Regions from separate parts of the Colwellia sp. Bg11-28 genome, predicted to be linked through region 3. Evidence: predicted binding sites of a transcription regulator. Region 3 holds the regulator's gene; each other region holds the start of a gene.
The links. The regulator sigma-54, encoded in region 3, starts transcription at its own class of promoters, with help from an activator protein. The targets are predictions, from matches to a motif close to GTTGGCACGNNNNTNGNNT.

Region 1 (7,680 bases), on a different contig from region 3:
GCATCACTACTTTGTAAATAGCGATAATAACTTGCTTGCCTTAATTGTCTGACTAAATCCAGGCCTTGATAGTGAGCATTATTCAAGTGATTATCTGCTTCGCCAGCATCATCTTTATTGCTAGCGCCTATCTTTGTCGCAATTGAGCTAACTCCTAATAAAACTAACTGCTTTATCGCAGCTAGATGAAGATCTTTACAGCGCTGCTGTTCAACTAAGAGCTCTGATGTGGATTTTTCTGACGAGTCAAACTTAATGATTCTCTCTTCCAACATTTGATTTTTATCAGTAAGCGCTAAGTACTCCACTTCATTGTGATTGTAGGAATTTATCTGTTGAATTTTTTTTATTAACTGTTCAGTTTCAGCACTATAGAAGGCGTGATTACGTAGCTGGGAGAAACTATCTTTCTCTTCAGCTGTCAATGAACTAGTTTCACTTCCTATGATACGAGTAATACAGTTGACACTAAATTGGCTAGCCACTTTTATTTTTCTTCGAATTAACAAAAGTAAACCTGAACTACTTACGAGTACAGCAGTAATAGCAGTAACTACCCATATCGGTAATAAACTAAACAATACAGCTTCTTTATTGATTCCTGCATAATCACTAATTGCCAATACAGAATCAACCTCTTGCTGGCTTCCTAACTGCTCATCAATAATCTTTTTCAATTGTTCCTGCTGGGCAAGAAGCTGTTGTTTATAATTTTCTATTAAGTGCAAGTTATCTTGCCACTTAGCCAATAAATCATCTTTTAATATGAGATCTTCAAAACGAATGAAGTCTCTGACAATGTCAGCCATTCCTTGATTTTCATCCTGTTGATTTGCCAATTGCTTGGCATAGTCAGTAACAAACATTTCATCCATTTTGTTACTTAACTGATCAAATGTTATTTGTGGCGTTTGTAAATTCAAGCGTTTAAGCATTACCACTATATTGGTGAGTTTATTTTCTACTTTAGAGAGCAGCACAGCTTGCTTTGAGTCTGTCTGTTGATTATTCAATTGAATGTTGATGGCATCAAGTAAAGTATCAAGTTGAATTAATGATTTAGATTTTACTAATTCATTATTTGTATGACTTGATTCAATACGTGTAAGTAGGTCCATAGCAAGATTATTACTAGAAAACCATTGTTGATAACTATTTTTATATTCAGATTTTAGTAATGATAGTTTTTTACTTTGTAGAGAAAGTGCTTGTTGAAGAGGGATCAAATCATTCGAATCGATATTTTTCAATATGCTATCAATAAGCTTATCAGCATTAATCAGGTAAGTTTGTTGTAGATATTGTGTTTGTAATGAAAAAAGCTGTTCAGTTATTGACGTTTGAGAGTGTTTGTACTCCTGTGCTAAAAAAAACACTATTGTGGATAATCCAACAACAATAACCAAAAAAATGACAATAAGATAAGCAGTAAAAAATTGATGAAAGTGCTTAACCTTACTTCCAGCTTTATAGGTCTGCGTACTCTGTAAATTATTCACGTTTGTAGTTGCTTCGTTTGTATTCATTACTCGTCAATATAGTTCAGTTCCCTTGCAGCACATTTTATACTATACCCGGTATCATTCAAAGTGCAGGACTCTGAAACATCCATCTTGATTGGTAATGAGTATATTTAGACTAGCAATTTTATTATGTATTTATTGAAAAAGACTACTTATCAATTTGTGCAGCCAATTCTTCAATAGAAGCTTCAGAAAATACTTTGATGCCATGTACTCGTAAAAGTTTGGTTGTTACTCCTTCCCCAATAATCTTTTTCTGACTAAATGTTCCGTCATAAATAGTATTACTACCACATGAGGGGCTTGATTCCTTTAATAGGGCTAATTGAATATTATGCTGCTGACATAAATGTAGTGCAATTTTAGCCCCTTTATCAAACTGTTCAGTGACATCAATAGATTCTATCGTGATGACTTGCTTTGTGTTCGGGTCTATTTCTGCAGGTGGTCTCGGAACAGGTAACCCTGAAATAACTTCAGGACATATAGAAATTAAGCGACCTTGTTTTTGCCATTGCTGCAATAGTTTGTTCACAAGTGGTTTCACCACTCCGTTATAACGAACGCGCTCACCTAAAAAGCATGAGCTGATTAAAATCTTATTAATGGGTTGCTCACTTATTTTCATTATTTTGTCATAGCCAAGTGAAGGGTTGCTAATTGCTCTGTACTTGGACTATCTTGCCCTTCGATCCAGCATGATTGACTATAGTAATCAAAGTTCAACACAAAATTATTATTATCCCAGCGAAAGCGAATATTTTCTCGATCAGCGCCAATAATCTTCTCTTGCATAGTAACTGGCATGATAGGTAAAAATAGCAGGTCAATTAATGTTGCGATATTTTCTTGGTACCAGTCGTTTTTAAATGTTACGTTCAAGTAGTCTACTTGATATGTTAACGATTCAAGACTTTGTGGAATTGTAACGGAGTTCATAATCACCAATGTTCATATCTTGTAAAATATAGTTAATTATACGACTAAAGTTTGATGTTAATCAGGGCTTTTGACAAAAAAATCCACGACAAGTTCCTCTAATTTTCATATACTCAAGAGAGAATTTTATCTTTGTAACTCAGCTATCATGCTTGCATTTGACCTTGGTTACAAATACCTTAGAACCAAAGAGAGTGAAACTATGAATAAACTTATGTTTGCTGTTGCAACAGCGACGGTTATGATGGCATCTCCTGTATTTGCTGGTGATGCAGCAGCTGGTAAAGCAAAATCAGTAATGTGTGCAGCTTGTCACGGTGCTGCTGGTGTTTCTGCTGTACCAACTTACCCTAACTTAGCGGGTCAAAAAGAAGCTTACCTTACAAAGCAACTTAACGACTTTAAATCAGGCAAACGTAACGACCCTACAATGAAAGGTATGGTTATGGCGCTTTCTCCTGCCGACATGGAAAACTTAGCGGCTTACTACGCTAACATGAAATAAGCTTTCGCTTTTTCAAGTCCTATAAAAAGCCCCAGTTTAACTTAGTTAAACTGGGGCTTTTTTGTATGTGGCTATTGATGCTCTAGTCTAGAGAACACAAAAGCATCTAACCTTTAGTTATTACTGACCCTTGGTCCAATATGACTTCACTTTCATATTCCTATATTGCAGGTATAAAAAAACCTCCTAACGGAGGTTTTTTTGTCTAAAACTTGATTAATAGTCAAACCAATAAAGTTTGCTATTTAGCAATACTAAGCTTTACGACGAGCTGCGCCAGCTAAGCCTAAAAGACCTAAGCCGAAGATAGCTAAACTAGTAGGTTCAGGGATAGTGTTACCATTAACAATAAAAGTACCTGTATCTTGACCAGCAGAGCGAGCAGAGCTATATGCTAAGTCACTACCAAACAATTCACTATCAGTATCAAAATTACTTGCAGCAGCGCCACCAATAACATCAAAGTATGCATTACTAAATGCTGCACCAGCAACAGTACCAAGTACATCTATAGTAGAACCTACACCGTCACCAGCTAATGGATTAATAACAGCGTCTAATTCTAACCAAAGTAAGTCATCAGATGCACTAGCATAGCTAGTTGGAAGACCGCCTAAGTTAGCAAAAATTGCAGCACTACCGCCAGTGAATACTGGTGCACCAAAACCTGTTAAGCTATCAAGTTTAAAATCTGTGAAAGTAAAGCTTAAAACATCACATGTAACACAGTATTCAGATGAATTTTGGCCATTAAATGTCTCTAAAAAGCCATAACCTTCTAATGTATCATCCAATTTTACTAAGCTAAAATCGCTTATTTTGTCACCTACAGCAATACCATCGCGTGCAGTACCAGCAACATAATATTGTTTAAAAACACCAGTAGAAATAAAATCACTAGTAAATCCATTATCAAAATCAGGATCCCAAGTAACACCACCAGAAGTAATTTGCGATGCATTAGCACCGAAGCTTGCAAGAGCGATTAGTGAAGCTGTAGCAAAAGTTTTTAATAAATTCATGAAATTTCCTTTTAGGCATTCAAAGTTTGTTATTTGAATTTATATAAGCATTTATTATGCCAAATAATTAAAATATATTTTTTATCATAAAAAACATATAGTAATGAATATTTCGATTCAAAGTATTAAACACAGAATATCAGAGTGTAAAATTTTTTGACAATGGCTATCTCTTTACTCGTTTAATCAATATTGAGCTACTTCTTGCTTTAATTTAGTTATTTTTATACTCAATTTACTATCATGGACATCCAAACTAGATAATATCATCTTGGCTTGCTTATACTGGTTAACAGCTATGTGCGCCTCAGCTAAACTCACTTTAGCGCTGACATCCATTGAGCCTTTATTTTCAAGATCAGAGAGGACCGATATAGCTTTTTCATAGTGCTTGTTCGCAACTAGAATCACGCCATAACTTTCCAGAATGTTCACATTATCAGGCGCTAAGGCAAATGCTTTTTCAATATTCAATTGAGCATTTTTTATATCATTACTCTGATATTGTTGCCATGCAAGATTATTTAATGCTGCGACATTATTCGGTTGCCCTTTGACAATTTTTAGGTAGGTGCTAATAATCTGAGCTGATTTATTATTATTCACATTATTCATAACATATAGCTGCGCAAGTAATATTCTCACTCGATTATCATTAACTACCTCATCAAGGAAATTTTCTAAAACAAGCTCAGCTTCATCCCCTTGCTTGGAAAACTGCAAAGCTCTTGCTAAGTTAATAGCGTTATTACTATTGGGTATTTGCTCATATAACTCACTATAGAGTTCTACTGCTTCAAGATATTCATTTTCTTTTATAGCGATCTTTGCCGTTGTAGCTGTAATAAGATAATTAGAGACACCTTTGTCTTTTAGCAGCTTGAGTTGTCGTTTAGTGGCTTGAACGTTATTGTTGGCTAATTCTAAATAGGCCAAAGTTGTCATCAAGTTATTATCATCAGGAAAGTATTCATTCGCTACTTTGGATAATGCTAAAGCTTGTGGATACTGCTGTAGCACCTCTAATGTGGCAATATTGCCTACGTTTAGAATATAGCTTCTAGGCGCCTCTTCTAGACCAAGCTCATAAGTAGATAATGCTTTTTTTAATTGACGGGTTTGCGTATAGCTACTAGCTAATACTGACCAGTAACGTGCCGATAAATTCTCTTCTGTTTTCATCGATTCTAACAACTCAATGGCCGCAGGTACCTGCTTACTTATACGCAGATTTTGTGCCAAACCAATAACTAAGTTTTTATGAATATTGTTATCACTAAGTTTACTTTCCTCATGTAACGCATTTAAAAATGAAATTGCGTCTGCTGAATTTCCTTGTCTCGTTTGCAGAATTGTATAGCGACGAATAGCATTATGATGATTAGGGCTTAGTTCAATGACCTCTTTAAAACCATCGATGGCTTTTGCCATTTGTTTATTAAAAGCAGCAACAATTGCTAAATTATAGATTGCACTAATACTTTTAGGCTCTATTGCCAAGGCATCTTGGAAAGACTTTTCAGCTTCATCTACTTTTTCTAGTTTCATGGCAATTAAGCCGCTTAATATATTACCTGATACTTGATGGTCTTCAGACTTCAGCCACTTATTTGCTATAGTTTTTGCCTTGGGTACCTCATTATTTCTAAGGTATTGGCGAGCCAATGCAAACTCTGTATCGTGTAAACTAGCATCAATGCTAAGAGCATGTTCTAGCGACTTAACACCTGACAAATCTCGTTGGCTTAATAAAAGTGCGCCTTGTCGAACTTGCAAATCGACATTGTTAGGTGAAACTTGGGCCGCTTTATTTAATAAGGATTGTGCACCGGAAAGGTCACCTGCTTTCAATAGCTCTAAACTGCTGATTTGTAATAAATCAGCATCACTATCGCTATTTTTTAATCTTTTTAGTTTATCTACAGATAAAGCTATATCATCGGTATGACCCAATTTTATTTTTATCGATAGCAAAATAGCATTAATAGGGTGAGTTGTTGGTAAAATATTCTCTAAAGAGATCAGGTAATCGTATGCCTGCTCTAACTCACCTAGTTGGAAAGAGCTAATACCTGCAATCATATGGGCAATGACAAAACTGTCATCGGCATTAACCGCTTGGCTTGCATATTCTTTGGCTTCTATATAATTACCAGCTTGGTATTCAATTTGAGATTTGTACTGTAAGGCAAGTGCTGAGCCTTTGAAAGTAGCGAGTAGCTCATCAGTGAGAGTATTCGCTCGTTCAAATTTTCCTGCCTTAATTAAACTATTAACTAAGAAAAAACGAATATTTTGATCAAGAGGATAACTATCTAAATAAAGAGAAAATGAATCACTTGCTTCTTCAAAACTTGCTAGAGCAAAATATAAGTACCCCTGTAGCAAAAAGGCTTCGGGAAATGCACTCTTCTCAGTCAACAAGTTATCTATAATTTGTATCCCTTGTGCAAAACCTCTATCTATATAATATAAATAAGCTTGAGAAAGTTTACTGTAGGGACTATTAGGCAAAATAGCGGTGGCTTGAGAAAAGTAATCTTGTGCTTTAGTTATTTGTCCATTAGCAAGAGATGACATACCCGCATAGCTTAAAATAATAAGATAGTCATTATCGTTAAGCTCTTCGCTTAATTCAACAAGTTGCTCAACTTCTTCAAATTTATTAAGGCGAGTTTTCACTTGTGCTAACAAAGTAGCTGCTTGTGCATAACTTGCTTGAAGATCTACCGCTCTGTCTAATTCTTTTTCAGCACTAACATAGTTACCTTGATTTAGGTAGGCTTTGCCTAAACCTAGACGTGCTTCAACGTTTTTAGGTGCCAATCGGACTGCATTCTTATAATCTATAACGGCATTAGCAAACTTGCCTTGTTGACTATATTGATATGCACTGCTAATTAATTGCTCTGCGTTTTGTTGTTCACTACAAGCACTGATACTAAATGCTAAGACAACGGCAGAGCTGATTAATAATTTATTCATGACAAATCCCTTGGTGAATTTAAGCTCATAACTTATTGTTATAAAATAGATTATGCAATCAAGAACACATATATAGAATGCTCTTAATCCAAATAAAAACGACTGCTCTTGCAGTCGTTTGTTAGAACAGTTTAGGTAATATTACAATTGAGTTAGTAGTTCTGATTTTTTCTTTTTCTGTTCATCCGTTGCCGTAGCAACTTTACCTAATAAATTTTTTGCTTCATTAATTCGATTATTTGCAATAAGTGCTTCAACATAATTTAATTGAATATCGACGTCCTTCCCTTTGGCTATTTCAGAAGCTTTACTTGCATATTTCAGGGCTGCTCTTTTATCACCAGAGCCTAACAAAACTTTACCGTAAGTATCAACAATATTGGCAATTTGCGGCGCCAATTCGAATGCCTTTTCAGCATGCTCTAGGGCTTTATCGATATTATCTTGCTCTAAATACAACCAAGCAAGGTTGTTATGGGCAACTACATTTTTCGGTTGTTTTTTAACAACGTCATCATAGACAGCAATAGCCTTATCACTATCATTTTCGAGGTATATTCCCGCGAGCATTGTTTCAATACGGTTATTATTTGCATCAATAGTCAGATAGTGCTCTAACACTTTTACTGCCTTGGCATTATCTTTATTCCCTAAATGAGCCCCTGCTAAATAAATAGCATTTTGAGTGCTCGGATAAGTCTGATAA
Region 2 (7,680 bases), on a different contig from region 3:
TGTGATTGACCAACTCGCATTAAGCTACCAACAACGTTTCGCACCATATGGTGTAAAAAAGCATTGGCTTTGATATCAACTACAAGATAATCACCCTGTCGTGTCACCCGACAATGTTTTATAGTCCGAACCGCAGAATGAGATTGACAATGCACCGTTCTAAACGAGGTAAAGTCATGTTTACCGAGAAGATAATCAGCGCCTTGTTGCATAAGATTTTCATCTAAAGCGAAATGACAATGACTAATACCATGACTCAATATTGCTGAACGAAGGGGTTTATTGTAAATAATATAACGATAATTTCTAGCTGTGGCACTAAAGCGAGCATGAAATTCATCATCAACTTTCTTTACCCAAGCAACAGCTATATCAGAAGGTAAGTGAGTGTTTACGCCTAAAGTCCAAGCGGTATCTTTGCGTTTTTTTTCGGTGTCAAAGTGGATCACTTGATTGGTTGCATTAACCCCTGTATCGGTTCTCCCGGCACAAACCACTTCAATTTTTTCATCCGCAATTTTAGATAATGCTTTTTCTAACTTTTCTTGTACAGTGATAACATTATTTTGGCGTTGCCAGCCACAATAGTTTTTACCATCATACTCAATGCCTAACGCATAACGCATACAAGTCTACCTTTTCTAATGAGGAGATTATTTTCGCTGCGCATTATCCTTTATTTTATAGCGTTAGGCTATTGCTTGTTAGTTTATACCCGTAATCATTCAAAATGTTCGATTCAGAGTGCTTGAGCAATTTCAGTTTGAGGCGCGTCAATTAAATTAGGCTTATTCCCTATTTCTTTGACGCAACAATAAAATGGGATTGATCAAGCGCTTCTACCATGGGGCTAAAAACGATTTATACATCGTTATTGATTTTGAGAATGGAACAACCATTCCCTACAATCAATGCCTTGCCTAAATCGTTTTTTCTCCCACTGAAATATGCATTTTGAATGGTCACGGGTATATATCAACGCCTTACAATGAATCTAATAATGCTTGTGCCTCTGCTCGCTGAGTTTTATCTCCCTTGGAGATTACCTCTTGCAAGATTACTTGGGCATTTTCTTCATCATTCATTTCTATATACATTTTCGCTAAATCTAATTTACTCGACATTGAGCCATCTTCATCAACATCCACACCACTATCATTTTGAGAAAATTTACCTAAACCAACGTCAATATTGGTTTTCTCATAAGGCTCTGACGCATCACCCTCATCTAAACTATCAGAGATGAGCTCATCGACAGAGACATAATCTTCTGTTGGCTCTGTTTCCCGGGAGTTTTGAACACTTTCTTCGCTAAGGCTATCATCAATTAAATCATCACCTATGTCATCACCTTCAAAGATCAGTTCAATCTCATCGTGTTTCGTTGGCGTAGTCGCTGATTCCTCTTCAATATTGGCTAATAGCTCATCAAAATCAACATTAGCTAACTCATCTATAACGTCTAATTCATCAGCTTCTTCAAGTGGTTCTTCGTCAGCCATTTCAGATAACAAACCAGCTAGCACATCTTCATCGGTAAAGTCAGGTGATAGAACTATCGACTCAGGTGAAATACCTTCCGCTTGTTCAGTATCATCTTCCATTGAATCATCTGCTAATAATTGACTTAATTCAGCCTCAGTAAAACCACCATCGATTTGAGTATTGAACGTTTCATCAATTGATGAATCAGTTAACTCATCACCAACGTCGTCTCTTTTATCTTCTTGAAAGTCTCTTGTTGCTTCATCTTTACTGATGGTATCAGCAATAAGTGCATCAATATCTAGTTCATCATCTAACTCATTACTTTCATTACTTTCATTACTTATTAGTGTTTCTGAAGCTAGCTCATCGTCACTTTCTTTAGCAATAATATCGGTAAAGTCAGCGGTAAGAAATGGTGTTACATATTCAGCGGTAAATGCGGATATTTTAGCTTCATTCTCTGCTTTTTCATTTTGAATTTTATGGTCTTCTGGACTTAATGTACTATCAGTAACCTTATCAATAGTACTATTTTCATCCTTTCCCACATCAAGTTCCAACGGATTTATTGCTTCTGATGAATCTTGTTTTACAACGTGTTGAGGTGTTGTAGCATTACCCGACATTGATTCAAGTAGTGCATCAATATCATCTGGGTCAGTTACCTCTGCAGTATCATTGATAGAATCAAGTAATGCATCAATATCATCTGGATCTGTTACCTCTGCGGTATCATTTATAGAATCAAGTAATGCATCGATATCATCTGGGTCTGTTACATCAACTGGCTCATTCACTGATTCACTTACCGAATCAAGAAGCGCATCAATATCATCTGGATCTGTTACCTCTGCGGTATCATTTATAGAATCAAGTAATGCATCAATATCATCTGGGTCTGTTACATCAACTGGCTCATTCACTGGTTCACTTACCGAATCAAGAAGCGCATCAATATCATCTGGATCTGTTACCTCTGCGGTATCATTTATAGAATCAAGTAATGCATCGATATCATCTGGGTCTGTTACATCGACTGGCTCATTCACTGATTCACTTACCGAATCAAGCAGCGCATCGATATCATCTGGATCTGTTACCTCTGCGGTATCATTTATAGAATCAAGTAATGCATCAATATCATCTGGGTCTGTTACATCAACTGGCTCATTCACGGACTCACTTACCGAATCAAGTAATGCATCGATATCATCTGGATCTGTTACATCGACTGGCTCATTCACTGATTCACTTACCGAATCAAGCAGCGCATCGATATCATCTGGATCTGTTACATCGACTGGCTCATTCACTGATTCACTTACCGAATCAAGCAGCGCATCGATATCATCTGGGTCTGTTACCTCTGCAGTCTCATTGTCTGGATCACTTACCGAATCAAGCAGCGCATCAATATCATCTGGGTCCGTTACCTCTGCTGGCTCATTGTCTGAATCACTTACCGAATCAAGCAGCGCATCAATATCATCTGGGTCCGTTACCTCTGCTGGCTCATTGTCTGAATCACTTACCGAATCAAGCAGCGCATCAATATCATCTGGGTCCGTTATCTCTGCTGGTTCGTTCTTTTCTTCGGAAGATTCTTCAAGTACTAGGTCTTCATCATCGAAATCGTCTAAGCCACCAAGTAAATCATTTAGATCATCTTGGCTTAACTCTCCCCCTTCAAGTTCTTCACTTTCTGTATTTTCTGCTTCATCATCTAAACCTGATAATAATGAATCTAAGTCATCTTGATCCAACTCACCACCATCAAGAATATCAACGTCACTTTCATCATCTAGTAGGATGTCTTCAAGATCATCTAAGCTATCGTCTTCATCCAAATGGATAACGTCATCATCACTTTCTATTAAATCTATAGACAGGTCATCATCCAAATTCAATTCATCATCAAGTGATAAATCAAGCTCATCGTCTAAATTCAATTCATCATCAAGGGATAAATCAAGCTCATCGTCCAAGTTCAACTCACCATCAAGTGATAAATCAAGCTCATCGTCCAAGTTTAACTCATCATCAAGTGATAACTCTTCAGATGTGCTCTCTTTTTTGGCGACAGGTTCTTGTTTTTTACTGTCTAATTCGTTGAAGAAAACTTCATCCGAGGCCTGTTTTCGGCGTTTAAACAAAAGAGCCAGTAAAAGTAGTATCAGGATTGCTGGCAGAGTGCCCATGGCAATTTTGAACCACAAGCTTGACATGATATCTTGTTCCGCAAGTGCAGCCTGCTGTCTCTCTAATAAAAGTTCTTTTTCTCTGGCTTCAGCTTTTGCTAATAGGGCTTGCTGCAACTTGATCATATCGTCCATTTGCAGCTTGATTTCTTTACCTTTCGCTACCTCATCCTGCATGATGCCAAGCTTGTCATTAAAGGAAGTAAGTTGCTGACGTAAATCATCATTTTCTTTTAAAATAGCTTGTAAACCATCAATTGAGTCTGAGATATCATTTTGAATATGTTCTAATCGTTCCTGCTGCTGACCATCAATTTTTTGCAATTGGTCATTAATCTCAGTTTTTACCGTCTCTAAGTCTTTTTTCTTAACGCTAGGCTCTATAAATACTGGTATCTTAGGTGTTTTTGGCTGTGCTTTCTTCCAAGCTTTACTATCACTTTCAGACTTTTTCTTCGCACTGTTAGTATTTATTGCCATCATGTTATTAAACGATGGTATTTTTAAATATTGCCCTTCAACCAAATAATTGATGTTGCTATCGACAAACGCTTGTGGATTCTCTTGATATAACGCCTGCATGACTTGATAAACGCTCAAGCGATTATCAGGGCGAACTCGAGTAGCGATGTTCCATAAAGTATCTTTAGAGGTGATTGGGCCGTATTTATCATAAGGAAAAACATCACTACTTTTAGGTCCTCGCATGCGAATGCCGCGTTCTTCCTCTGCATTAACGGGGAAGTGAGCCGTAAGTATGCCAATAATAACCGCCTGCCATAGGCACAGGCGCAATAAATGTTGCATAAGGATGTCCTAATAAACTAATTTAAGTTATGGCACTGTTCATTATATTTATAGCGCCAAAAAAATACCGCATTACTTTACCTGACTAAGAGATAAAGCTTATCAGGAAGATAAAATGCAATAATTATTCCAAAAAACCATTAACTAACAAGATAATAGCAAATTCAATCAATAAGTCTCCTCTTATTGTAACTCTTGTGTAAATCTATACTTTGTTTTGAGGGGGAATATACTACTAATTAACTTTATTCCTGTTATAAAGTCAATTGGGCTTTTAAAGGACTGATACAGTAAAATTAAAAGTTAAAAACTAAAAAACTCGTCAACAACGGTATATTTACCATCATTGACGAGTTTTTATATACTAACTATTGTAGTAAAAGTTAGCTTAAATGATCTTTTACCAATAGTTCAGCAATTTGTACGCTATTCGTTGCCGCACCCTTGCGAACATTATCCGCAACGATCCACATATTAATGCCGCAACTATGGCTAATATCTTCACGAATACGACCAACATAAGTATCATCTTTTCCGCTCGCATCTCCAATTTGAGTTGGGAAGTCTTCATCATTACGACAAACAACAATACCAGGAGCTTGCTCTAATAAATCTTTAACTTCATCAGCTGAAATAGGTGAATTCGTTTCAATATGCAAGGCTTCGCCATGTCCAAAAAACACAGGAACACGAACAGCTGTTGGGTTAACAAGTACGTTTTCATCGCCTAAAATCTTTTTAGTTTCCCAAACCATTTTCATTTCTTCTTTGGTGTAACCATTTTCTAAGAAATCATCAATTTGTGGGATAACATTAAATGCTATTTGACGTGAAAACTTTTTGCTCTCTACTGGCTTACCACTTAATAGATTAGCAGTTTGTTTCGCTAATTCATCCATCGCTTCTTTACCACCGCCAGAAACCGATTGGTAAGTACTAACATTTACACGACTAATACCAACAGCATCATAAATTGGTTTTAACGCTACCAACATTTGAATGGTAGAGCAATTAGGGTTAGCTATTATATTGCGATTACGGTAATCAGCCAGCGCTTCAGGATTAACTTCAGGCACAACAAGAGGAATATCAGCGTCATAGCGAAATTCAGAGGTATTATCAATAACAATACAGCCAGCTTCAGCAGCTATTGGAGCAAATTTAGCTGAAGTAGAACCACCGGCAGAAAAGAAACCAATTTGTACCTGGCTAAAATCAAAATCATCTGCATTTAATACTTCAATGCTCTGACCATTAAATTCAATAATTTCACCTGCAGAGCGAGCACTGGCTAAGGGATATAATTTATTAATTGGAAACTTTCGTTCTTCAAGAATCTCCATAATAGTTTTGCCAACTAACCCTGTTGCGCCAAGTATGCATACATCAAATTTTTGTGCCATGTTCCTCTCTCTCTTCATTAGACTTTCTCAAAAAAATGAGTCGTCTCGATAGTTTAAATTAATTTTTATTAAAACCTAAACGATGCGGTACATCGCTATAAGCAGTAGATGATAAGTTGACCGTAACAGCAGAAAACTCCCTTCGAACGGGATAATTTTTCCTTAAGCTGTCAAAACCTTGTACAAATAATTGTTGACGAAATATTGCATCGTCTCGCCTAACATCGTAAACCATTTTAACTAACTGGTTTAGTAATATTTGATTAAAATCTTGATTAATTTCAATTGCAGGGATACTAGCCGACGGTAAAAAGTTTGCTAACTGATATTTAGGCGATATTGTTAACTGTTGACATAATGCCTGATAGAGCATTTCACTACCACGAGCTTTTCCTTCTAAGCTATAACCTGCTATATGTGCTGTGGCTATTTCAGTATAAGGAATTAAGGCTTCAAGAACGTCAGGTTCTCCTTGCCAAACATCGAGTACAACTTTTACGCCATGACCAGCCACTTTAAGGGCTAATAAGGCGTGATTATCAATAACATCACCACGGCAAGCGCTGATTAATATTTGGTCTTCACGCAGTAAAGCGAGGTTCTCTGCATTTATCAATTTGTTTGTCGGGTGTTCACCGCCTACAACTTTAGGCACATGCAAAGATATAACATCACACGCTAAAACATCCACCAAGGGTACATAATGTCGTTGGTCAGTAGGGTTCTGACTATTATCTTGTTTTTGCTTTTCTGCTAACAAGGGATCACAGATTTTATGTTCAATACCTAATGCAGTGAGTTTTTCACTTAAACGAGTACCCGTATTACCGCCGCCAACAATACCGACGGTCAATGAAGATAAAGTGAGCAAATACCGCTCTGCTAAAACGACTAATGCACTGAGCACATACTCAGCCACTGAAATGGCATTACAACCTGGCGCTGAATGGAAGGTAATATTTCGTTTAGCGAGATAACTTAAGTCGATATGATCAGTACCTATAGTGGCACTACCAACAAAAGAAATTTTATCATTCAAATGGAGTAGTTGTTCATTAACCTGAGTAATTGAACGTACTAAGAGCACATCTGCATCAGCAACTTGTGCTGCGGTTAACGTCCGACCTGAAAAAGGAACTAACTCTCCCTGCTCTTCGCCAGCGATGCCGTTATTAAGGTGGCAGAGTTCACTAAAAAACTCTTTGGCAAATGGCATGTTTTCATCAAAATATATTTTCATAAATTCTAACTATGTAACTAAAGACATTGAAGCACTCAATTATACGCTCATTTTAGAGCATAAGTACTAAAATTAACCCAACAGTGCTAAAAAACTTGTCACTATTTATAAAAAAACCACGCTAAATATTATTTAGCGTGGTTTATTATTACTTAGAAAATGCGCATTAAGTCGGAGCTTAACTCCAGAACATAAGCTTATTTATATTTTTTCATTACCAAAGTGGCATTAGTTCCACCAAAACCGAAGCTGTTAGACATTATAAGGTCTAATTCAACATCACGTTTTTCAGTAACAATATCTAAGCCTTGTGCTTTCTCATCTAAATTATCAACATTGATAGATGGTGCAACAAAACTGTTTTCCATCATTAAAATTGAGTAAATAGCTTCGTGAACGCCAGCAGCACCAAGTGCATGACCTGTCATTGCTTTAGTAGCACTAATAGCTGGTGAATCTTCACCAAATAATTCTTGAATTGCGCCTAATTCTTTAACATCGCCAACCGGTGTAGAAGTTCCATGAGTATTTAAGTAATCAACTT
Region 3 (7,680 bases):
TCATAATAAAGGCTGCTGTTAATTAATCATTATGAAAAATTTCAAAGAATTAGCAAAAAACGTTATTGAGATTGAACAGCAAGCCATCGCTGAACTAGTACAGTTTATTGATGATAACTTTGAACTTGCCTGTCAACTCATGTTTCATTGCAAAGGACGAGTAATCGTCATTGGCATGGGTAAATCAGGTCATATTGGTGGTAAAATAGCGGCTACACTTGCTAGTACTGGCACACCATCATTTTTTGTTCACCCTGGAGAAGCTAGTCATGGCGATCTAGGCATGGTCACTAGCAATGATGTGGTTTTAACCATTTCTAATTCGGGTGAAACTAGTGAAGTACTTGCTATTATTCCGGTTATAAAACGCATCGGTGCTAAATTAATTTCTATGACTGGCAACACTGAATCTACCTTAGCTAAATTAGCCGATACCCATGTTTGCATTAAAGTATCGGCTGAAGCTTGTCCTCTTGGTTTAACGCCAACATCAAGTACCACGGCAACCCTAGTAATGGGTGATGCATTAGCCGTTGCTTTACTCAACGCGCGTGATTTTACCGCAGAGGATTTCGCTTTATCTCACCCTGGTGGCAGTTTAGGCAAACGTCTATTACTGCGCCTAAGCGACATTATGCATAAAGACGATCGCGTACCTATGATTTCGGAAAATGCTCTTATCAAAGACGCCTTAGTTGAAATGTCCTTAAAAGGCCTGGGCATGACTGCTATAGTTAATGAACAACAACAACTAGTCGGTTTATTTACTGATGGTGATCTTCGCAGGGTATTAGACAATAGGATAGATATCCACAGTGAAAGTATTAACACAGTAATGACCCATAACCCTAGTGTAGCGCAGAGTGATATGCTTGCCGCACAGGCGCTAAAAATAATGGAAGATAAAAAAATAAACGGCCTTATCATTGTCGATAGCAACAATATACCTGTAGGTGCAATGAATATGCACGACTTCTTAAGTTCCGGAGTACTTTAATGAATACCCTATATGGCAATGTAGAACACAACGTTTTAGCTAAAGCGCAACAAATAAAGTTACTGGTATGTGATGTCGATGGTGTATTTTCTGATGGCAGAATTTATTTAGGCAATGATGGTGAAGAGCTAAAAGCTTTTCATACAAAAGATGGTTTTGGCATTAAGGCCTTAGGTGCTAGTGGCGTTGATGTTGCGATTATTACGGGAAGAACTTCAGCTATCGTTGAGTATCGTATGAAAGCATTAAATGTTGCACATATTATTCAAGGCCAAGAAGATAAGTTACCTGCATTAATTGATTTAATTGAACAATTAAACATTACTATTGAAGAGGTAGCGTACATTGGTGATGATGTACCTGATTTACCTTGTATTGAAGCCGTTGGCTTAGGCATTAGTGTTTCCGATGGACATCCTTTAGTTCTTCGTTCTGCCAATTATACCACTTTTACTCGTGGTGGATTTGGCGCCGTAAGAGAGACATGTGATTTGATCATGCAAAGCCAAAATAGCTTAGACAATGCATCAGGCGCCAGTATATGAATCGATTAAATAGCCTAGCGCTATTTGTCTTACTGCTTAGTGCGCTAATTTATGGCATTATTGAATGGCGTAGTGCATCAATAGAACAAGATACTTTAATTGTTGATGAGCAACGTCCGGATTTTATTGCTGAGCAGCTAGAAAGTAAAATCTATAGTGACTTAGGGCAACTCTCCCACACTATTGAAGCAGAAAGAATGGAGCATTACTCTGATTTGGAAGTCAGTTACTTTGAATTGCCGAATTACACATTATATCCGCAAAAAGAAGGCCAGCCATGGAAGGTCAGTGCGCAAGAAGCGACACTTTACAAAGACAACCGTGTAGAGCTAAAGAATCAAGTACATATTAAAGCGACAGAAATTGACGGCTTAATAAAAGAGATTCACTGCAAAACAATAGCATTAGATTTAAAAACCAATATCATTAGTTCAGAGCAATCAGTTGTTGTGGTGGGAAGAGATTTCACCATGTACGGCTCAGGATTAATTATCGATTTAAACACAAAAAAAATGACCTTAATCCAGCATGAACGTACTATTTATAAAAAACATGATGAAAGTTAATTTAATTAAAAAAACAGTTTCAGTTTTAGCCGTAGCCTCAAGTTTACTCTTTGTCAGTAACGCTTTGGCGGCAATAAAAGATTTGGAACAGGAAATAATTATAGTCGCTGAAAGTCAAGATGCCGATCTAAAAAATAAAATTATCAGTTATTTAGATAATGTTATTATTCGTCAAGGCTCTATTTCTATTACCGCCGATGTAGTTAAAGTCTTTAGTCAAGTTAATAAGAAGAATGATGAAAAAAATGAAACTTATTTGGCAAAAGGCAAACCTGCTATATTCGAGCAACAACTAGAAGATGGTAGCTTAATTACCTTGCAGGCAGATGAAATAACCTATAGCCCTAACTCGAATACAATCATTATTTCAGGTAATGCCCTAGTCAAGCAAGCTGGAAGTGAAGTCAGTGGTAATGAAATAACTTATAATACTGTCAGTGAAAAACTACAAGCACGGAGCGCTAATAATCAGCCTGTTACTACTATTTTACAACCAACGGTACTCAAGAAACAGAAAGAGACTTACGAAAAATCTAAAGAAGAAAAACCAACTGACAAGGTAGTAGAAAAAGAAGGCGACAGTAGTGACAACTAACACAGTGAAAACAACACCTGTAAATACACTGATTGCCGATGGTTTATCGAAGTCTTATAAAAGTAGACAAGTCGTTAAGAATGTTAGTTTGCAAGTTGACGCAGGACAAATAGTTGGCTTATTAGGCCCCAATGGCGCCGGAAAAACCACATCCTTTTATATGATTGTTGGCTTAGTCCCCAATGACAATGGCTCGATCAAACTCAACGGTCAAGACCTTACCCTTGCTCCTATGCATGAAAGAGCCCGAAGCGGTATTGGCTATTTACCTCAAGAAGCCTCAATTTTTAGAAAGCTAACTGTTTCTGATAATATTATGGCGATATTACAAACACGTAAAGAGCTTAGTGAAACCCAGCGCGCTGAGAAACTTGAAAATTTATTAGAAGAGTTTCACATTTGTCATATCAAAGACAATACCGGCATGAGCTTATCCGGTGGCGAAAGACGAAGAGTTGAAATTGCCCGAGCACTCGCTGCAGATCCTCAATTTATTTTATTAGATGAGCCCTTTGCTGGTGTTGACCCAATTTCGGTTGGCGACATTAAAAAAATCATCTTACACTTAAAGCAGCGAGGCATAGGTATCTTGATCACAGACCATAATGTGAGAGAAACATTAGACGTTTGTGAGCATGCTTATATAGTTAGTCATGGTGAAATTATTGCGCAAGGTAATGCAGATCAAATTCTTGCTAATCAAAAAGTCAGAGATGTATACCTTGGCGAACAATTCACGCTATAGTAAAGCGATAGGCTAGTATATTTAGCCAGAATGCTTAATAGAATAGTAGTTACCCATTGTAATAGCGTAACTACTAAGAATAATAAATAGGAAATCATATAACCTAGATGCGCCCTACACTACAGCTCCGTATTGGACAACACTTAACAATGACTCCACAATTGCAACAAGCTATTAAGCTGTTGCAATTGTCTACGTTAGAGTTACAACAAGAAATTCAAGAAGTTTTAGAGAGCAATCCATTACTTGAACTTGATGAAAAAGCTCAAAGTGATAATTCAAGTGAACAAAATAATCTTGAAGAAGCCTTTTCATCCAATACTAATGAAGAAAAAACGGATCAACCTGCGGGTGATGGTAGTGAAGAACAGCAGGCCAGTATTGACGAAATCAGTACTACTGAGGCGATGGAAAAAAGTGATATACCAGAAGAACTAAATATAGATACTACTTGGGAAGAAAGCTACAGTGCTGGGGTATCAAATACTGGCGCAGTAAGTAGCCCTGCTGATGACTACACCTATCAGGGTGAAACCACTGATTCCATTCAAGATCATTTATTATGGCAAATGGAATTAACCCCTTTCAGCGATACTGATAAAACCATCGCAATTGCTATTATAGAAGCAGTCGATGACGCCGGTTATTTAACTGTATCACCAGAAGATATCTTAGAGAGTGTTGGCACTGAAGGGCTCGAGCTTGATGAAGTAGAAGCCGTATTAAAACGTATTAATATGTTTGATCCTATTGGTGTCGCAGCTCGCTCCATTCCTGATTGCTTACTTATTCAATTAAATCAATTTAGTGCTGATACCCCTTACCTGAAAGAAAGTAAATTAATAATCAACGACCATATCGATCTACTTGGTAATCGAGACTATCGCCAGTTAATGCGTAAAACCAAATTAAAAGAAGATCAGCTACGTGAAGTGATGCGTTTAATTCAAAGCTTGAACCCTCGTCCGGGTGATGCGGTAATTAAAGGCGATGACCAGTATGTTATTCCAGATGTTTCTGTTGAGAAAAAAAATGGCCGTTGGGTCGTTGAATTAAATTCTGATACTGCACCTAAATTGTCGATTAATAAACAGTATGCGGCAATGTCTAAAACAATGAAGTCGTCAACTGATGATGGACAATTTATTAGATCCAACTTGCAAGAAGCTAAATGGTTTATTAAGAGTTTAGAATCTCGCAATGACACACTACTTAAAGTGTCCAATTGTATTGTTCAACGCCAGCAAGGTTTTTTAGAACATGGTGCTGAAGCCATGAGACCTATGGTACTAAACGATATAGCTGAAGCTGTTGATATGCACGAATCCACCATCTCACGTGTTACAACACAAAAGTATATGCACACGCCAAGAGGCATCTTTGAACTCAAGTACTTCTTCTCTAGTCATGTCAGTACAGAGAATGGTGGTGAATGTTCATCTACAGCAATTCGTTCTTTGATTAAAAAACTTATCTTAGCGGAAACACCTGCTAAACCGTTAAGTGATAGTAAAATGGCTAACTTATTAGCTGAGCAGGGAATAAAAGTGGCACGACGTACAATTGCTAAATATCGAGAATCATTAGCGATACCACCGTCAAATCAACGTAAGAGTTTACTTTAGAAGACTACAATAAAAGGATCATGTTTATGCAAATTAATCTTTCTGGACACCATGTTGAAGTAACTAGTTCATTGCGCGAATATGTCGATACAAAATTCTCAAAATTAGAACGACATTTTGATCACATTAATAATGTCCATGTTGTACTTACCGTAGAAAAGCTTAATCAAAAAGCTGAAGCTAATGTTCATATGAATGGCAGTGAAGTATTTGCTTCTGCAGTCAACACCGATATGTATGCCTCTATTGATACCTTAGTTGATAAACTTGATAGGCAGATTCTTAAGTATAAAGCTAAGGTTTCTCATCATTAAGTTGAGTTAGCCCGAAAGACCGCTTTAAAGTAATTAAAGCCTATTAAAGCAGGCGTCCTGAGCTAAATGATTTAGCGTAAGTGGCGCCTTAAAACCATTAACACGATTATGCAATTATCCGAAATATTAACAACAAGCTGTACTAGTTGTGATGTAGCAGTAACCAGTAAAAAACGTATTCTAGAAAGAATTTGTCAACTCGCTGCGATTCAAATAACTGATATAGAGCAAGATGAACTATTAGATAGTTTACTCAATAGAGAAAAAATGGGTAGCACTGGTATAGGTAACGGTATTGCGATCCCACATGGTCGATTGCCCAATACAAGTAAAGCTGTTGCGGTGTTAATAACAACAGAAAAGGCAATCGATTTTGATGCCATAGATAATAGAGACGTAGATATTTTTGTTGCCTTATTTGTGCCCGAAAATAGCTGCCAAGAACATTTAGATACGCTACAAAATATTGCTAAACTATTTAGTGATAAAAAGATGATCAAGCAAGTACGAAAATGCAATGATAATCAGGCACTCTATAACTTAATTCAACAAGCAAGCTAGCAATATATATACCCAAGCCACTTGAAGCTGTGTGTTTCAGGACCGCTGAGCATAAGCGGCTCAGGGGCCGCCATAGGGCTGGTTTAGAAACGCTTTATGCTACGTTATTGATTTCGACAAGAGAATAACTATTCTCTTCAATCAATGTCTTGCCTAAAGGCGTTTCTAATTCCAGTTGAAACCTGCATCTTCATGTGGCTTGGGTATAAGTTGCCGCGCATTCGGAATAGTATAAATGAAATTAATCATTGTTAGTGGTCGCTCAGGCTCAGGTAAATCGGTTGCACTAAGAGTTTTAGAAGATCTTGGTTATTATTGTGTAGACAACATCCCTATTAATCTTCTGCCGGCATTAACCCATACTGTTATCAATGACTATGAAAACGTTGCGGTAAGTCTCGATGTTCGAAACTTACCGAAAGACCCAGAAGATATCCCAGAAATTATTGCTTATTTACCTAAAGCAGTAGACGTTAACACGTTATTTTTAGATGCCGATGATAATGACTTAATCAGACGCTTTAGTGAAACACGCCGTTTGCATCCCCTTATTAAAGAGAATATGGCACTTGATCAAGCAATTGCTTTAGAAAAATCATTACTCGAGCCTATATCTACTAATGCCGATCTATATATAAATACCAGTCAACTTAGCCCTCATCAATTGGCTGATTTAGTCAGAGAGCGGATTTTAGGTAAAAAAACAGGCTCTATGGTATTAGTATTTGAATCGTTTGGTTTTAAACACGGTATTCCTGTTGATGCTGATTATGTATTTGACGCTAGATTCTTACCTAATCCATTTTGGGAAAAATCACTCAAAGGTCAAACAGGCGTCGATCAAGAAGTAAAAGACTTTCTTGCCAGCCAAGCTATAGTGACTAAGTTTATTTGGCAAATTAACAGTTTTATGATGACTTGGTTACCACATCTAGAACGAAATAATCGTAGCTATGTCACTATAGCCATTGGTTGTACTGGTGGTAAGCATAGATCTGTTTATATCGCTGAGATGTTAGCTAAAAACTTCCGTAAAGAGCGTGATGATATACAAACGCATCATAGAGATATTGATATTAAATCTACCTAATAAGTGAGCACAACAGTGAATGTTATCTCTCAACAAGTGACCATTTGTAATAAATTGGGTTTACACGCTCGTGCCGCAACTAAATTAGCGCAATTAAGCCAAAAATTTGCCGCGAAAATCACCCTAGAATTAGCCGGTAAAGAAGCCGACGCTGGTAGTATTATGGCGCTAATGTTACTAGCAGGTGGTCAAGGAAAAATGGTAAATATCACCGCACAAGGCAAAGACGCACAGTTGGCACTCGCTGAAATATGCCAACTTATTTCTGATAAGTTCGACGAAGCTGAATAAAAAAGACTATATAAAAGCTCCCTTCATAAGATAAAAAAGCTGATAAAACCACTAAGTTACGATAAACTTAAGCCGACTTTCAGCTGTTTTCCAAAGAAAGCTGTTATTCTTTTCATCAATAATAATACCAAGTGGACCAATTTATTGCCCACTTAGCGAGAATGAAAAGGCTTAGGGGTAAGGCATTAATTGAAGAGAATGGTAATTTCCTTGTCAATATAAATAACGATGCATGTAAGCCTTTGCCTTTATTAGGTACTCGCCCTTTGGGAACTCATTAGCAAACTGATATCATCATAAAATTAATGAAATGTAGAATAACTATATTTAAATAATTTCACTTGTTCTAAG
Region 4 (7,680 bases), on a different contig from region 3:
TATTTAAGAATTGATCTGACCAACCATTAAACTTATGTAATGTCGCTAAAGGCGTCGAAAAACCATAATTACCATCATCTGAGCCAAGTAATTCGTAACCAACTTTCATCCCAATTCCTGAAAATGAGCTACTTAGCTCAGCTAAGAGGTAATCTGCTGAATAGGACATGACCGCATTGTCAGCGTCTTGTTGTGCATATTCTAACTGGTAAGATATTTTCTGTTCACCAATTGACGTGCCACCATTAAAGCGAAGACCGAAAGTATCTAAGCCATTATCGGTATCATTATCAACTTCTAATAAATATCCGTAAGCGGTAATTTTACCTAATGTGGTTTGATAAGCAGCATTAAGCAGATGATCGTTAGAATCTATATCTTTAGCTTCTGCAAAAATTCTATTACGTTTGGTAATATAACCATAATCTAACGTTAAATCTTTAATGGGTTGATAAGCTAAAGTTACCCCATCAAAGGTTTGCCTATCTTGGCGCCAGCCAACATGACCGACAAATCTATGGTTATCCATAGTAATCAACTGACGACCCACTTTGACGGCCAGTGATTTTTGTTTGTATTGCAGCAAAAATTGGTCAAGCTCTGTTGTTTCAGGATCCGCTATCACTGAATAATCGGTATTTTTACCTAAAGTATTATTGTAATCATCAATACCAAGCACGGTGCGAGAATCTTCAAATTCAATTAAAGAAGAAAAACCTGCGACATTGCCCGTTGCGTAAGTTAAGCGCGTACGTAACGTAAGGGCATCAGCATCTTTTAGCGCGTTGTCTTGATCTACGGTTTCATAACGTAGATTTATATTAATAGCAGATTTACCATTACTGATAGCCTCCGCTATTGAACTTGACTTAGCTGAATTTGACGTAGCTTCTTTGGCAAAAGCCGTAGATGAACAACTACCTGCTAAGGCTATAGATAGACATAAAGCGATTTTATTCAATGTCATGTGTTAATTTTCCTTTCATATTTTATTTTAAGTTTGTTTTATTTTTCGTTAGCACGTTTTCTTGGGATTACCTTTGGCGCCACAGTTTTACTGCTTATGTTTTCTACCTTTCTTTGTTTCTCATAGAGGAAGGTTAATACTTCAGAGCGAAGTCGGTTATATTCAATATCTTTGGCAAGGGATAATCGACTGCGTGGTCGCTCGAGTTTAACATCGAGAATTTCGCCCACGGTTGCTTCTGGTCCATTGGTCATCATCACAATACGATCAGAAAGTAAGACTGCTTCATCAACATCATGGGTGATCATTATCACGGTGTTGTTCAATTCGTTTTGAATTTCCATGAGCGAGTCTTGCATATGTGCTCGGGTTAAGGCGTCAAGGGCGCCAAAGGGCTCATCCATTAATAAAACTTCCGGTTGCATCGCCAAGGCACGTGCAATACCAACCCGCTGTTTCATACCACCCGATATTTCATCTGGCCGTTTATGCATAGCGTGGTCCATATGTACAAGTTTTAAGTTGTATTCAATCCACTCTTTCATCTCTCCCTTTGACATAGTCTTTTTGAAAACTTGTCTTACCGCTAACTCAACATTTTGATAGGACGTTAACCAAGGCAATAATGAGTGGTTTTGAAACACCACCGCGCGCTCAGGACCCGGTTCATTCACTTCTTTATTTTGCAGTAACACACCACCTTTTGTGGCTTGATAAAGACCGGCGACTATATTAAGCACCGTTGATTTACCACAGCCAGAGTGACCAATAAGCGAGATAAACTCACCTTTATCAATTTTTAGGTCAACACCTTTTAACGCGGTAAAGCCGCCAGTATCTGTCGGGAAAACCATGTCTATTTGGCTGATATTTAAAAAAGCTGGTGGCGTGTTTTTTTCTAAAGCTGATGAATTCATAATTTTTCCTTAAACGCTTGCGCTTGATTTGTCCCAAGAGACTTTTCGTTGCAGTTCCAACATGGCTCGGTCTAATAAAAAGCCGATGAAACCAATCACAATAACTGCTGCCATAATACGAGCCAAAGAATCTGAACTACCATTTTGGAACTCATCCCAAACAAACTTACCTAAACCGGGATTTTGCGCCAGCATTTCTGCAGCTATCAGTACCATCCAAGCGACACCAAATGACAAACGCATCCCCGTGAAAATCATTGGGATTGACGCAGGTATTACAATTTTTTTAATATGCGTTAATGTGGGTAAGCGCAGTACTTTACTCACATTAAGTAAGTCACTGTCTATTGAAGAAACACCAATCGAGGTATTGATCACCATAGGCCATAAGCTACACAGGCTAACGGTAATTAATGATGTTAAGAATGACTTTGATACCATAGGATCATCAGAGACATAAAGCGCACTGACAACCATAGTCACTAAAGGTAACCAAGCAAGCGGTGATACCGGCTTAAATATTTGCACAATTGGGTTTATTGCTGAATTTAAACGTTTATTTAACCCCATCCAAATACCTAACGGGATGGCTATAATTGCGGCGACTAAAAAGCCGCAAGTTACCGTGAATAAACTGGTAAGGATTTGATCAAAAAATGTTTCCTTACCTGTGTATGCTCTTATTTTACCGACATAATTAGGGTTCTTTTCTTGTTTTGCTACATTGCGCTTTTCTTGTCGCTGATAAAAAGCCTCAGCTTTTTCTCGTTCTGCTACATGTTCGCTATACAAAGAAGAAAATTGTTTAACAACCGCATTGGGACCAGGAAACGTACCTAAAGAGGTATGAATGCTTTGTGCTGATATTGACCATAAAAATAGAAATATTGTTATGCCAATAACAGGCAGTAACATCGCATTAGTGATTTTACTTAAAATACTTTTAGAAACTTTCATCACCTGCTCGGTAATAGTTAACTGACTTAAATTTACTGTTGTTAAACTCATTCGTGACTCCTTATCTATCATTAGCTTTTAGCGAATTCTTAACGATTTTCCTTTAAAGATAAGTCATTAAAGGCTTACCTTTAAAACTTATCTTTAAAGAAATGCGCTTAAAGCTTGTCACCCTTTTTAAGACCCAGTTTAAATTTTTCCAAATAAGCATTAGGTTGATTTCCGTCATAAACAATATCGTCTATAAAGTGTTGTTGTGGTGCTTTAAAACCGTTTTCTTTAGTAAAGTCTGGAAACTCATTTGCAGGAATTGACTTATCGTCAATTAATGATTGAGCCGCTTTAGCGTATATATCAGGACGATATACTTTTGCTGCTAAGTCTTTGTACCATTGATCACTTTTATCATCCGAAATTTGTCCCCAACGACGCATTTGCGTTAGGTACCAAATAGCATCAGAGTAATATGGGTAGGTTGCGTTATATCTAAAGAATACGTTGAAATCAGGCACTGCTCGTTTATCACCCTTTTCATATTCAAAGGTACCTGTCATTGAGTTAGCAATAACATCGTAATCAGCACCAACATAATTAGATTGAGACAATATTTTCACTGCTGCAGGACGGTTCGCATTACTGTTGTCGTCTAACCATTTAGCGGCTCGAATAAGCGCACGTGTTAAACGAATAGTAGTGTTCGGGTACTTTTCAGCGAAAGCGGCTGTGATACCAAAAACTTTTTCAGGGTTGTTTTTCCATATTTCATAATCAGTCACCACAGGTACACCAATACCTTTAAACACGGCTTGTTGGTTCCAAGGTTCGCCTACACAGTAACCATGAATAGTACCGGCTTCCATTGTTGATGGCATTTGTGGTGGCGGAGTGACTGAAAGCAAGGCTTGTGCATCAATCTGTCCTGAGTTATCCCCTTTGTGTGGAGCATAATAACCAGGGTGTATTCCGCCGGCAGCTAACCAATAACGTAACTCGTAGTTATGTGTCGAAACAGGAAAGACCATGCCCATCTTAAAGGGCTTACCTTCTGAAGCTAACGATTCTATAACGGGCTTTAATGAATCAGCATTAATTGGATGAACAGGTCTGCCATCCGCCATTTTAGGAATGTTTGGCTTCATTTTTTTCCAGATATCGTTTGAAACGGTAATGGCATTACCATTTAGATCCATTGAAAAAGGCGTAATTATGTGTGCTTTAGTACCGTATCCCATAGTGGCTGCAATAGGTTGACCCGCAAGCATATGCGCACCATCTAACGTGCCATCAATCACACCATTTAATAGTACTTTCCAGTTAGCTTGTGCTTCAATCGTGACATATAAACCTTCGTCTTCGAAGTAGCCGTTTTCATAAGCGATAGCAATCGGCGCCATATCAGTTAATTTAATAAAACCGAACTTCAACTCTTCTTTTTCTGGTTCGCCAAGCGTTTCAGCATGAGCGATATAAGTGCCCGCACAAACGAGTGCAATGCTCAGCGACAAACTTTTTAGGCTAGAGGTTATAGGTTTTTTCCAATTCATAATGAATTCCTTGTAGGATTTATAAAAATGTTAAATAGTAAATATTAAAAACTAATAAAAAATCAAAAAAAAACGCCCACCAATAGTCAACCCGTTAAGGTTGCTTATTGATGAGCGCCATTGCTCGTATAGTGTAAGGCTTATGCCTATCATTATCCCGCAGCGCCGTTGCTGCTAGGTTTATTACACCAATCAGACTAACTCAGTGATCTTTTAAAATGGTCTAAATATCCAATAACATCGTTGCTTTCAATCTCAATAGCCAGCTATTGCTCAATCAAGCGCCTTGTTCTTAAAAATTTATCCTCATTAAAATTTGAACCCTTAATTAATCTGATTGGCATTACTTTATTTTTATCGCCGTTGATAAAAACATTTTATTCTGTGTGTTAACTCAATTTTATTCTTTTGTGTACCTAGCTTTGTACTTGTTTCTGTATTCAGTCCAATCGCTAATTCGATACTATGTTCGATAAAGTAAGTAATACTTATTTATCGTCTTACTTATTACAAAGCAGATAATGTGCCAATATTAAATTCATCGTTTTTACTGGGCTAAAAGCAATTATTTCCTTTGATTAGCGACTTTAACTGCACAATAATAATGAAATGCACCATATCAGAACACACTCGCTATGCTTTAGATGTTGATAACAACTGACAAACATCAATAATATTTTTTGCCACCATCGCCAATGAACATCCTTGATCCATTGCCATTTTCCTGAGCTTACTATAAGCCTCATTTTCACTTATGTTCTTTTGTTGCATGATAAGCCCCTTCGCCCTTTCAATATACTTTCTGCCTTCTAACTGGGTTTTCGCCTGTTTAAGTTCATTACGTAAAGACTGAACAGCTTTGAAGCGTTCGTTTGCAACTGAAATAATACTTTTGAGTCGTTGAGGTAATATTTCATTAACCACATAAGCACTTACGCCAGATTTAATCGCATTTTTAATCACATTAGGAGAATCATTCTCAGCAAATATAACAATGGGCAAAGGTAATAATTGATTTATTTCTGCGAGTTCTTTCAAAATTTCTTCACTAGGTAAGTCAGTTGCTAGAATAAGAATACTGGGGTTACACAAATCAATTTGTTCAATAATATTGTCATCAAAGGAGATGTGTTTAGTAATATGATAACCAAAATCCATTAATGCATTTTTTAGCATAGAACTAACGTTTGGTTGCTCTTCAATTAAAAGTACGGTGATATCTTTTATTACTGGATCCATTGATTTTTTATGCAACAAGTTCTTTTTATTAACCTGTTTATTGTTAAGGCTCATGTTTTTGTCAACCTAGGTGTTTTTTTAGTTACAATTATGTAATCACAATTGCTTCTTTCATTAAAACCTAATACAAAATCCAAGCCAGTTATTATTATCCTTAAATTACATAAGCTTAGTGAATTGTTCGTCATGGGACTTATGGTTACTTGCACCACAAAAGCTAAAACTCAATATAACAGCGCACATCAAAGTATCATTGGTTAATGACTGAACGATTAGATAACGTCAATAAAAACAAGAGCTATCAGGAGTAAACGACATTAGAAATAGCCATGTATATCTCGCCGCCGCGATAATTGTGCTGCCTACAGCTAAGTATGTCGACAGACGAAAGGATATTCGTTTGCGGTTATTTTGATTGGGGTTTATTAGAGGTAATGGGTGATCAAACTGATGTAATATATTTTATCTACCCTGTTAGTACGCATAATCTTTGAATTTAATAATCAGTTAATAAGATGGTAGAGGCAACCTACCTTTTGAGGTTGCCACACTGTTTTGTGATTCAACTCTATTTTGAGAGCTCTACAGCCGTATCTACAAAAATGCCCTGCATGTCATTAGCCTCACGTTCAGTTTGACCACCATGTTTAAGAAATGCAGCAATGATGGCTTGTGTTTTTTCTTCTTTCGCTCGTTCTAAAAAGTATCGTAACTCAAGTTCTGTGCCGACAGCTTCATCTTTGATTGAGGCGGCAATAATTTCTTTATACATCACAATGTCGCGAATCTCCCAGCCGACAATGATTGATAACAATTGCGCTAAAAATGCATCAAGCTCAGCTTTAAGAACAAACTGAGTGATTATATTTAAAGTTTCGGCTTGTTGTGCTGTAAAGTCAGCGCCAGTTAGTAATGCTTGAAGTGCTTTACCCTTTCCTAAACGGCGAGCAAACTGCACTGCGCCTTGACCGCCCGTTGGAATGTTAATATATAATTCCGGTTGAGCAAAAGCCGAATTTTCCGTGCCATATGCTAAATCACATGCCATAACAAACTCATTACCGCCACCACGAGCCACACCGTCAACTACAGCAATAGAGAGCTGCTTCATCGCTTTGATATTAGCAATCATGTGATTAAACTCTATTGATGCGGCTTGTCCACCTGACGTTCCGTTAATAACATTAAGATCTAAGTGGGCAATAAAAAATGCCTCATGAAACGATTTAAAAACAACAATTTTAGTTTCACGATCATCTTTTAATGACAGAATAAATGCGTTTAACTCGTTAATTAAATCAATCGTTAAAATATTTACAGGAGGGTTTTTAATTAACACAGTAGCCACGCCAGCTTCTTGGGTTATCATTAATTTTTTCATTTTATTCTTCCTCATCAGATAGTTAGTGCTGCGACAATTAATCCGTCACGTCGAGTTTACGCAGCTATAATACGATTAAGATAAGTATCTAAAAACAAGGTAAAATGAACTATACTGATTCCAAACAGGAACCAATGAGGTGAGTATGGATCTCGCTAGCCGATTGCTGCTTTTACTAGAAGTCTCAGAACTAGGTAGCTTTGTAAAAGTTTCAGAGCTTAGAAATGTCAACAGATCTGCTATTTCTAAGCAAATAGGGAAGCTTGAAAAAGAGCTTGGCGTACATTTATTAAATCGTACTACCCGCTCATTATCATTAACGGCCGCAGGCTCTGAAATGGTGAATCAAGCAAAGCAACTGAGAGACTTACTCAATAACTCAAAACGCTTAGCAGAAAACTATCACAGTGAGCCCAGAGGAGAGCTAAAAATTTCCAGCTCTACCCTGTTTGGTCGACAATATGTGCAGCAAGCTGTTTTGAAGTTTCAGGCGCAGTACCCAGATATTCGCATAGAATTGCTTTTAGAAGATCGAATAGTCGATTTAGTGGGTGAAGGTTTTGATATAGGTTTTCGAATTGGAGAACCAAAAGAGTCCAACTTAATTGCTAAACAAATAGCGCAAAATAGACTGTTAATCGTCGCCGCTCCTTCATTCATTGAAAAACACGGAAA

Region 1: a site for sigma-54 is predicted at 4,035-4,053, ahead of CXF79_RS06865 (PEP-CTERM sorting domain-containing protein). Genes of this name have one in related genera too.
Region 2: a site for sigma-54 is predicted at 4,609-4,627, ahead of CXF79_RS07475 (FimV/HubP family polar landmark protein). Genes of this name have one in related genera too.
Region 4: a site for sigma-54 is predicted at 5,749-5,767, ahead of CXF79_RS09915 (ANTAR domain-containing response regulator). Genes of this name have one in related genera too.

Annotation. Positions count from the first base shown of each region.
Region 1 covers NZ_PJBA01000005.1:312,574-320,253, reverse strand. The annotation lists gene CXF79_RS06885 (hypothetical protein) at 1-1,526, opposite strand, end outside; gene CXF79_RS06880 (DUF523 domain-containing protein) at 1,672-2,151, opposite strand; gene CXF79_RS06875 (DUF3630 family protein) at 2,151-2,462, opposite strand; gene CXF79_RS06870 (c-type cytochrome) at 2,665-2,967, shown strand; gene CXF79_RS06865 (PEP-CTERM sorting domain-containing protein) at 3,222-3,989, opposite strand; gene prsT (XrtA/PEP-CTERM system TPR-repeat protein PrsT) at 4,176-6,974, opposite strand; gene prsT (XrtA/PEP-CTERM system TPR-repeat protein PrsT) at 7,116-7,680, opposite strand, start outside.
Region 2 covers NZ_PJBA01000006.1:105,638-113,317, reverse strand. The annotation lists gene truA (tRNA pseudouridine(38-40) synthase TruA) at 1-626, opposite strand, end outside; gene CXF79_RS07475 (FimV/HubP family polar landmark protein) at 984-4,493, opposite strand; gene CXF79_RS07470 (aspartate-semialdehyde dehydrogenase) at 4,877-5,896, opposite strand; gene CXF79_RS07465 (4-phosphoerythronate dehydrogenase) at 5,955-7,136, opposite strand; gene fabB (beta-ketoacyl-ACP synthase I) at 7,334-7,680, opposite strand, start outside.
Region 3 covers NZ_PJBA01000018.1:814,161-821,840, forward strand. The annotation lists gene CXF79_RS20695 (calcium/sodium antiporter) at 1-6, shown strand, start outside; gene CXF79_RS20700 (KpsF/GutQ family sugar-phosphate isomerase) at 32-997, shown strand; gene kdsC (3-deoxy-manno-octulosonate-8-phosphatase KdsC) at 997-1,542, shown strand; gene lptC (LPS export ABC transporter periplasmic protein LptC) at 1,539-2,108, shown strand; gene lptA (lipopolysaccharide transport periplasmic protein LptA) at 2,095-2,703, shown strand; gene lptB (LPS export ABC transporter ATP-binding protein) at 2,708-3,448, shown strand; gene CXF79_RS20725 (RNA polymerase factor sigma-54) at 3,556-5,073, shown strand; gene hpf (ribosome hibernation promoting factor) at 5,100-5,387, shown strand; gene ptsN (PTS IIA-like nitrogen regulatory protein PtsN) at 5,496-5,948, shown strand; gene rapZ (RNase adapter RapZ) at 6,184-7,038, shown strand; gene CXF79_RS20745 (HPr family phosphocarrier protein) at 7,054-7,329, shown strand.
Region 4 covers NZ_PJBA01000006.1:682,428-690,107, reverse strand. The annotation lists gene CXF79_RS09935 (alginate export family protein) at 1-967, opposite strand, end outside; gene CXF79_RS09930 (ABC transporter ATP-binding protein) at 1,006-1,821, opposite strand; gene CXF79_RS09925 (ABC transporter permease) at 1,894-2,841, opposite strand; gene CXF79_RS09920 (CmpA/NrtA family ABC transporter substrate-binding protein) at 3,000-4,385, opposite strand; gene CXF79_RS09915 (ANTAR domain-containing response regulator) at 5,019-5,678, opposite strand; gene CXF79_RS09910 (enoyl-CoA hydratase/isomerase family protein) at 6,193-7,005, opposite strand; gene CXF79_RS09905 (LysR family transcriptional regulator) at 7,151-7,680, shown strand, end outside.